DNA from 3 places in the Nocardia sp. 852002-20019_SCH5090214 genome. Region 3 is predicted to be linked to each of the others. Evidence: predicted binding sites of a transcription regulator. Region 3 holds the regulator's gene; each other region holds the start of a gene.

Region 1 (3,279 bases), on a different contig from region 3:
CTGCCGGGGCACCAGGAAGTCGCGGGCGATGGCCACCTTGTCGTCCTCGGTGTACCCGTCGACGGTGATCAGTTCCATGCGGTCCAACAGCGGGCCGGGAATGGTCTCCATGACATTCGCGGTCGCGATGAACAGCACATCGGACAGATCCAGGTCCAGATCCAGGTAGTGGTCGCGGAAGGTGTGGTTCTGCGCCGGATCCAGCACCTCGAGCAGCGCGGCCGCCGGATCACCCCGGAAGTCCGAGCCGACCTTGTCGATCTCGTCCAGCAGGACAACGGGATTCATCGAACCCGCCTCCTTGATGGCACGCACGATCCGGCCGGGCAGGGCACCGACGTAGGTCCGCCGGTGACCGCGGATCTCGGCCTCGTCGCGCACACCGCCCAGGGCGACGCGCACGAACTTGCGGCCCAGGGCCCGCGCCACGCTCTCGCCGAGCGAGGTCTTACCGACACCGGGAGGGCCGGCCAGCACCATCACGGCGCCGGAGCCACGACCGCCGACGACCTCCAGACCACGCGCGGCCCGGCGGGCGCGCACGGCCAGGTATTCGACCATGCGGTCCTTGACCTCTTCCAGCCCGTGGTGATCGGCGTCCAGCACCGCGCGAGCAGCCGAAACATCGGTGCTGTCGGTGGTTTTCACCGACCACGGCAGATCCAGGACGGTATCCAGCCAGGTGCGGATCCAGCCCGATTCCGGACTCTGATCGCTGCTGCGCTCGAGGCGGTCGACCTCGCGGAGCGCGGCCTCGCGCACGTTGTCCGGCAGCTCGGCGGTCTCCACCCGGGTGCGGTAGTCGTCCGCGCCGTCGGGCTCGCCTTCGCCCAGTTCCTTGCGGATCGCATTGAGCTGCTGGCGCAGCAGGAATTCCCGCTGCGACTTCTCGACGCCCTCGCGCACATCCTCACTGATCTTCTCGGTGACCTCGACCTCGGCGATGTGGTCCTTGGTCCACCCGATCAACCGGGTCAGGCGCTCGGCGACATCGGGAGTGTCGAGCAGTTCACGCTTCTGCTCATCGGTCAGGTACGGCGCGTAGCCGGCGGTATCGGCCAGGGCCGACGGGTCGGTCAGCCGGTTGACCACATCGATGACCTGCCAGGCCTCGCGACGCTGCAGGACCGAGACGACCAGCTGCTTGTATTCGGCGGCCAGCTCCTTCGTGTGCGCGTCGGGTGCGGGTGTGTCGACCGGTTCGGCCTCCACCCACAGCGCGGCGCCCGGACCGGTGACGCCGTGTCCGATCTTCGCCCGGTGCTCGGCCTTCAACACCGCAGCAGCGGCGCCGCCGCGCATGCGGCCGACCTGTTCGATGGTCGCGATCACACCGTAGGCGGCATAGCCCTCGTCCAGACGCGGTGCGAGCAACACGGAATCCGACTTCGCGGCCCGTGCGGCGTCGATGGCGGCCTGTGCCGATTCGTCGAGCTCGATGGGGACGACCATGCCCGGCAACACGACCGGATCGGTCAGAAACAGCACCGGCAGACGCTGTGGAGTACTCACAGATTCAGCCCCTTCCAAAGCATGCCCCGGATCCTGTGTTTCTTCGCCTCCAGGGTTGAGCGCTACCTACTCAACTACATGGTGTGCCGAGTTGTTCCAACCCCCTGTTCACCGGCAGCGAACGACGTATTACCGGCGGCTACGCGACTCGTAAGAGAGTGATGCGCGAACTGTCTCACTGTGTTAAACAGGTCACCTACGGCAAGGAGGCGGTTGTGGAGCGTCCGTATCGGCTCGTGATCTGGGGGCCCGGGGACATGGGTGGGCGAGCGCTGCGGACCGCGCTCGAATCGCCGGACTTCGAGGTGGTCGGGGTCAAGGTGTTCAGTCCGCACAAGCACGGCCGGGATATCGGCGAACTGGCCGGGCTGGCGCCGGTGGGGGTCGCGGCGACGACCTCGAAGGACGAAATCCTGGCCCTGGACGCCGATTGCGTCGTCCATACCCCGACCACACCCGCGCTGATCCAGGGCGCCGACGCGGACGTCGTCGATCTGCTGGAATCCGGCAAGAACGTCGTCTCCGCGGCGAGTTATCACAATCCGTCGATGCCGACCTGGCTCTCCGCCTCGCGGAGTCCGCTGTCGGTCCTGCGCACGGTGGCGGATATGAAGGTCACCGGTGATGCGTTCGGCGCCCGGCTGCGACCCGCGTTGCGGGCATTGCGGGCCGGGATGCGCGCCGTGGATTCGGCGCCCGCGCGGCCGTTGCGCCCGGTCCTCGAACGGCTGGCCGGCCCGATCGTCGATCGCGCCCTGCCCCGGCGGGCGCTGGGCAGCCGGTTGCAAGCGGCGTGCGAGGCGGGCGGAGTGTCGTTGCACGGCACGGGATTACATCCGGGTCTGATGGTCGAACAGCTGCTGCTGCGGCTGGCCGGACTGCTGGACGAGATCACCGAGGTGCGATTCCTGGAGGTCGGTGACCTCTCGGCCGCACCCGACGGGATGTGGGGCGGTTTGGAAAGCCTCGGCTTCGGCATGCCGTTGAGCGCGGTGGACACCAACCATGCGATCGGGCTGATGCAGCACTTCTACTTCGACGCGGTGCTCGGCAATGTGGCGCACGCGCTGTTCGGCGCCGGTCCGGACGAGGTGCGCGTGGAACGCCACATCTCTCCGGTGCCCGCGCGGGAGCGAGTGCGAGCGGGCGGAACCGTGATCGAACCCGGCAGCGTCGGCGCGATCCACATGACCTATCGCGGCTATCTCGGCGACCGCCTGTTCATGACGAATTCCGAATGCTGGCACGTCGGTGGCGGCAATGCGCATCTGGGACCGGACCATCCGCGCAGCCGCTCCGGCGGCCATGTGATCACCCTCGACGGCACCCCGGCCCGCATCGAGATGCGCAACGAGATGGACGACGAGGCCTACAGCGCCGACTGGTCCGCGGTGACCGACATCTCGGTGCGCGCGATGCTGAGCACGATCCCCGAATTATGTTCCGCACCACCGGGAGTGGTGATGCCCGACCTGGATCCGCGCTATCGGCTGGAGACCGTATGAGCACCCCGATCATCCCCGTCGCGGTGCTGGGCACCGGGCCCCTCTCCGACCTGCTCGCCGCCCGCATCGACGCACGCTCCGATCTGCGATCGGCCGGGCGGATCACGGCGGCGCAGCCCGCACCGACGGAAACCGAGTGCGTGGTCTACGTGCCGACCGTGGACGAAACCGGTGGGAATCCGAGCACGAAGGTGCTGCGCTTGCTGGCGGACGGCCTGGATGTCGTCTCGGCCCTTCCCGTCGACGGGCTCGCCGAGATTCG
Region 2 (3,279 bases), on a different contig from region 3:
CGTGCGCGGCGGCTCCGGGCGACGGGACAGATCCAGCAGGAGCGAGCGCATCGGCGCCAGACCCGTTCCGCCGGCGATCATCACGAGGTCGGTGGTGCCGGGGTCGACGCTCAGCCACCCGGCGGGAGCGCTGATCCGCCACTCGTCGCCGGGAGCCGTTTCGGTGACGATCGATCCGCTGCACCATCCGCCCGGCACGGTGCGGACGTGGAATTCGAGTTTGCCGTCCAGTGACGGCGGCAGCGCGGGCGACAGCCGGCGGCGCATACCGGGATGCTGCGGAATCTGGACCTCGACCGATTGGCCCGCCTCGAACGGGACGAATTCGCCGATCAACCGGACCACCGCGAGATCGTGGCGCAGCCGATGATGTCCGACGACGGTCGACGACCATTCCGTCGGCGCGTCCAGCCGAATCTCCCCGGTCTCATCCGGACCCAACGTCACCGTTCCTCCTGTGATCCGAGGGACAGCTCCCGCCCCCGAAAAGTCTTGTGCCGGGCGCAGTCCCGTTCGCTCGCGCCCGCCCACCAAGGTACGCCGCGGACGCCGGGTTGCCTACCGATTGCCGCTCACACCGGGTCGGCGCTGATGATGTGTTCGGGGGTGCCGACCGCCAGCAGCGCCCGCTTGGTGTCGGCGATCATCCGCGCCGATCCGGCGATCTGGATCTGCCGATCCGACCACGTGCCGAAGCTGGCCACGACCGCGCCCAGATTCCCGATCAGCCGCCGATGCATGCCGTACGGCGGGTCCGCGGGCGGATGCGGATGCCACCACGGATTCGTGTCGCTCTCACAGACCGGCACCACCGTCAGCCACGGATTGCTCAGCGACAGCTGCCACATGTTCTCCACGTCGTACAGATCGCACGGATAGCGGCCGCCGATGAAGAAGTGCACACGCGGGTTCACGCCGCGCCGGCCCATCTCGATCAACTGCGCGCGCAGCGGCGCGATTCCGGTCCCGGAGCCGATCATCAGCACGTCGCGCTGGGATTCGGTGTCGATGTGCAGGCCGCCCAGCGGCCCGGCGATCAACCAGGTGTCGCCGACCTCGGTTTCGCCGACGATCGCGGGACTGACCCAGCCGGTGCGGATCTTGCGGACGTGGAATTCGATCTCGCCGTACGGGTTCGTGGGAATGGCCGGGGACAGATACCGCCACATCTTCGGCCGCTGCGGGATCGAGACCGGTACGTACTGCCCGGCCTGGTAGGGGATCGGCTCGTCGGACTGCAGGCGCACGATCGCCAGGTCGTCGAGTACGCGCCGATGGCCGACCACCGTCGCTTCCCAATACGGTCGCGAGGTGTCGGAATTGGCGCCGATGGCCATCGAGGCCGAGATCAGGATGGCGATATCGCGCCAGCCGTCCTCCAGATCGGGTGTCCAGAGCGGACCGTTGTAGGTGACGAAGGCAGCGAGCAACGCGCGTCCGGCGGCATCGTAATGTGCCGCCGCGACACCGTATTTGCGGTGGTCGAGGGCCAACTGTTCCAGGAACCGCTGCGCGCGGTCCCAGTTCTCCAGATGATCCAGCACGAACTGGATGGCGGTGACAACCCGCTTGGGCTGCATATCCATCGTGTGCGGGAACAATTCGCGCAGGCCGGGAGCCTCCGCGAACAGATGCCTGTAAAACGCGCCGATCAATCGTTCGGGCCCTTGCGGCGCCTCGACGATCGACCGGAAGTTGGCGCGGACCAGCGCTGCCGAACGCGCATCCACGACGTCGAGCTTCCTTTCCTTCAATGTGTCCGACTACAGCTGCCGTGTCGTCGGCCCCCGCGGACCAGTATCCCCGAAAAAACCGTGGTCGTGCGGTGATGAGCGGATCACTTTACCCAGATCCACCAAGGGTGAAACGATTGGCCACAGGTTCCTGAAATATGTCAAACTTGAGCGGAACAGACTCAACTCCTACCGCGTTGGACTACTCAGAAGAGTCGGACCGCCCGGACCCGACCGACCACAACGCGAGACGACCGTAGGAAGGTGATCGTGGACTCGTTCAACCCCACCACCAAGACTCAGGCTGCCCTGACGGCTGCCCTGCAGGCGGCTTCGGCCGCCGGAAATCCGGAGATTCGTCCGGCTCACTTGCTGGTGGCGCTGCTGGATCAAACCGACGGCATCGCCGCCCCCCTGCTCAAGGCTGTCGCTGTCGACCCGGCAACGGTGCGACGCGAGGCGCAGGACATCGTCGACCGGCTGCCCCGCGCGACCGGCGCCACCACGCAGCCGCAGCTCGGCCGGGAAGCGCTCGCCGCGCTCACCGCCGGCCAGCGCCTCGCCACCGAACTCGGTGACGAGTACGTCTCCACCGAGCATGTCGTGGTGGGTCTCGCCGAAGGCGACTCCGATGTCTCGCAGCTGCTGCTGAAGTACGGCGCCACCGCGGACGCGCTGCGCGAGGCGTTCACCGCCGTGCGTGGCAACACCCGCGTGACCAGCGCGGACCCCGAGGGCACCTATCAGGCGCTGGAGAAGTACTCCACGGACCTCACCGCCGCCGCGCGCGAGGGCAAACTCGATCCGGTCATCGGCCGCGACACCGAGATCCGGCGCGTGGTGCAGGTGCTGAGCCGGCGCACGAAGAACAACCCGGTCCTCATCGGCGAGCCCGGTGTCGGTAAGACCGCCATCGTCGAGGGGCTGGCCCAGCGCATCGTCGCCGGGGACGTTCCGGAATCGCTGCGCGGGAAGACGCTGGTCTCGCTGGACCTCGGTGCGATGGTGGCCGGCGCGAAGTATCGCGGTGAGTTCGAGGAACGGCTCAAGGCGGTGCTGGAGGAGATCAAATCCAGTGCCGGACAGATCATTACGTTCATCGATGAGCTGCACACCATCGTCGGCGCCGGCGCGACCGGCGAATCGGCGATGGACGCCGGCAACATGATCAAGCCGATGCTGGCGCGCGGTGAACTGCGCCTGGTCGGTGCGACCACGCTCGACGAATACCGTCAGCACATCGAGAAGGACGCCGCCCTCGAGCGCCGCTTCCAGCAGGTGCTGGTCGGCGAGCCGTCGGTGGAGGACACCATCGGCATTCTGCGCGGACTCAAGGAGCGCTACGAGGTACACCACGGCGTGCGGATCACCGACTCCGCGCTGGTGGCGGCCGCGACCCTCAGCGATCGCTACATCACCTCGCGGTTCCTGCCCGACAAGGCGATCGACCTGGTCGACGAGTCGGCCTCGCGGCTGCGCATGGAGATCGACTCGCGGCCGGTCGAGATCGACGAGGTCGAACGGGCGGTGCGCCGCCTCGAGATCG
Region 3 (3,279 bases):
GCAGCCACTGGTCGCCGATCGCGGTATGGCCGACCATCGCCGGACTGACCCAGCCGCCACTGACACTGCGAATATGGAATTCGATCTCGCCCTGGGGATTCGCCGGAATCGCCGGGGACAGGTACCGCCACATCCGCGGGCGGGCCGGGATCTGCACACTCACATATTGTCCGGCCGCATAGGTCATGGGCTGGTCGAGCTGCAGCCGGACGACGGCCAGATTGCACAGCACCTCGCGATGTTCGACGACGGTTCCGGTCCAGACCGGCGGCGTCGTCTCCTGGTCGGCGGCGCCGATCATCGTCTGGGTGATCAACGCGAGGCCGGCGTCCCAGGCCTGTTCCACCTCATCGGTCCACAATTCGGTGCCGGCATGTGCACGCAGGGCGCTCTTGAGCGAATTACCCACGGCCGCATAGTGTTCGGCCACCACACCGTATTTGCGATGGTCGCGGCCGAGCTGCGCCAGGAAGGGCAGCAGTTGCTCGGGCTCCTCCAGCCGGTCCACGGCATACCCGATGGCCTTGACCAGCCGGTCGCGCTGCACCTCCAGAGCGGCGGGGAAGAAATCCCGGAGCTGCGGATATTCGGTGAACAGCAGGGCGTAGAAGGATCGGGCGAGCTGTTCGGGGCCGCCTTCCTCCGCGGCCACCGCCTTGAACGTGGTTCTGATCAGCGCGACGGTCCGCGAATCCATCTGTCCACAACCCCATTTCGCACGTCGAACTCGGGCCGGTCCGGTGAGCGCGGTGCCGCCGGACACGCGGCGCAGCCGATGGAGACCGAGTGTAGGCGAGGTTTGCCGGGCGCGGGACGCACTGAAGGAACAACAGGGAGGTAATTCGGCAGAACCGAGGTCCAGTAGTGTGTAGGCCCCTGGAAACCGACTCAAAGACCGTGACACGCCATGTATTTCGGCGTGTTCGAGAGCGGTTGTGCACGACTCGATATGCGATTTTCACATTTGCCGGGGGCATGCTGAGCGCGGGGTGAGGCCGGGACACACGAACAGCGCCCCCGATCCGGGGGCGCTGTCGCACGGTGTGTTCGGTCGCGGAACGGCACAGAGCCGAAACCGCCTACCGCCGTTTGTTGCGTGGCTGCCACACCACCAGTGCGGTACTGCGTTGCGGCGGAGCCATATCGGGTCGATGCCCGGCGCGCAGGCGTTCGACCTCGGCGGTCAATTCACCCACCCGCTGCTGCAACGCCTCGACCTGATTGGTGAGTTCGATGATCCGCTTGATCCCGGCCAGGTTGACGCCCTCGTCCTGGGACAGGCGCTGCACCTCGCGGAGCAGTTCCACATCCCGGGACGAATAACGTCGGCCGCCGCCGGAAGTGCGTTGCGGCGTAACCAATCCCAGCCTGTCGTAGGTCCGCAGCGTCTGCGCGTGCATTCCCGCCAGCTGAGCCGCCACCGAGATCATGAAGTACTCGGTGCCGGTTGCCCGATTCTTCGGATCACCGTTCATTAAGCACCTGCCCAACCTGCGCGCGGGTCGAACCCGCCGGCCTTCTCCGCCTCCGCGTAGCGCCGCAGCGCCTCGGTGGCTTCGTCGTCCAGCTTCTGCGGTACCGCGACCTTCACCGTGACCAGCAGGTCACCGGCGCCGCCGCCGCGCTTGGGCACACCGCGCCCGCGCACTCGCAGCGTCCGGCCGTCGGCGGTGCCGGGTGGCACCTTCACTCCGACTCTGCCTTCCAGTGTAGGCACGGAAACCGTTGTACCCAGCACCAATTCGCTGTAGCTGACCGGCAGCACCAGGGTCAGATCGTCGCCGTTGCGGCCGAAGACCTTGTCCTGGCTGACGTGCACGGTGACGTACAGGTCACCTGCGGGCGCGCCCCGCAGACCTGCCTCGCCCTGGCCCGCCAGCCGAATCCGCTGCCCGTCGCGCACCCCGGGCGGGATACGCACGGTGATGGTGCGGGTCCGGTTCTGGATGCCGGTGCCGTGACAGTCGGTGCACGGGTCGTCGATGATCGAGCCGGTGCCACGGCAGTCGTCGCAGGGTTCGCTGAACCCGAACGCGCCCTGGTTGCGGCTGATCACGCCGGTTCCGTTGCAGTGCGGGCACACTCGCGGGCTGGTGCCCGGCTTGGCGCCGCTGCCGTGACAGGTCGTACACGGCGACGGACTGGTCATCCGCAGCGGAACGGTCACGCCCTGGGCCGCCTCGCGGAACCCGAGAGTCGTCTCGGTCTCCACGTCGCTGCCCCGTCGCGGGCGCGACGTGGTCCGTGTGCCACCGCGGTTGAACAGGCCGCCGAGGATATCCCCCAGACCGCCGTCACCCGCGCCGGCGGCCGCACCGCCGAAGATGTCACCCAGGTTGAATTCGTTGGAGAAGCCGCCACCGCCGGTGTAGCCGCCGCCCGGGGCGTAGCCGCCGCGGCCGAAGCCGCCGCTGGCGAACAACCGCCGGGCCTCGTCGTACTCCTTGCGCTTCTCCGGATCGGCCAGCACGGCATGCGCCTCGCTGACCGCTTTGAAGCGCTCCTCGGCCTTGGTATCTCCCGGATTCTTGTCCGGATGCAGATCCCGGGCCAGTTTCCGGTAGGCCTTCTTGATCTCGTCCTGGGTCGCGCTGGAGGAAATACCCAGCTCTTTGTAGAAGTCCTTTTCCAGCCACTCCCGATTCACCGGGCATCTCCTCCTTCCGTCACATTGCGCGACTGTGTGTTACTCGGCACCGTCGGCATCTCGGCCGGCATTCGCAGTGTCCGACGAATCGGACAGATCCGCCACCCCATCGGTGACTCCGACCAGCGCATGGCGCAGGACGCGGTCGCCGAAGCGGTAACCCTTACGCATGACCACCCCGATCACCGGGTTGTGTCCCTCACCCTCGTGCTGCACGGCCTCGTGCAGGGTCGGGTCGAAAGCTTCACCCTCGACACCGAATTCCTCGAGGCCCTGCTTCTGCAGCGCGTCGGCGAGCTTGTCCGCGACCGACTTCAGCGGTCCGGACTCGAGATCTCCGTGGGCACGGGCACGATCCAGATCGTCGAGCACACCGAGCAATTCGGTGACCACCGCGGCCTTGGCCGAGTCGATGGCGGCCTTGCGGTCGCGGTCGACGCGGCGGCGGTAGTTCGCGTACTCCGCGGTCAGCCGCTGCAGATCCGCAGTGCGCTCGGACAATTCGGCGCTGATGCTGTCGGCGAGGGCGACGCCCTCGCCGACCGAAGCGGAGGCCGAAGCCGTGTCGTTTCCGGCTACGGCCTCGCTCACATCACCCTGCGGAGCGGACGGTTTCCCGTCCTGGTCGATCT

The links. The regulator HspR, encoded in region 3, represses chaperone genes until heat shock. The targets are predictions, from matches to a motif close to ANNTGAGTNNNNNNNACTCANNT.
Region 1: a site for HspR is predicted at 1,566-1,588, ahead of lon (endopeptidase La). Genes of this name have one in related genera too.
Region 2: a site for HspR is predicted at 1,899-1,921, ahead of clpB (ATP-dependent chaperone ClpB). Genes of this name have one in related genera too.

Annotation. Positions count from the first base shown of each region.
Region 1 is NZ_LZMK01000364.1:106,563-109,841, forward strand. It holds gene lon (endopeptidase La) at 1-1,512, opposite strand, end outside; gene A5780_RS42895 (hypothetical protein) at 1,674-3,017, shown strand; gene A5780_RS28165 (hypothetical protein) at 3,014-3,279, shown strand, end outside.
Region 2 is NZ_LZMK01000032.1:728-4,006, forward strand. It holds gene A5780_RS04110 (FAD-binding oxidoreductase) at 1-447, opposite strand, end outside; gene A5780_RS04115 (FAD-binding oxidoreductase) at 573-1,730, opposite strand; gene clpB (ATP-dependent chaperone ClpB) at 2,004-3,279, shown strand, end outside.
Region 3 is NZ_LZMK01000310.1:129-3,407, forward strand. It holds partial or broken gene A5780_RS24920 (globin domain-containing protein) at 1-697, opposite strand, end outside; gene A5780_RS24925 (heat shock protein transcriptional repressor HspR) at 1,080-1,475, opposite strand; gene dnaJ (molecular chaperone DnaJ) at 1,475-2,647, opposite strand; gene grpE (nucleotide exchange factor GrpE) at 2,687-3,279, opposite strand, start outside.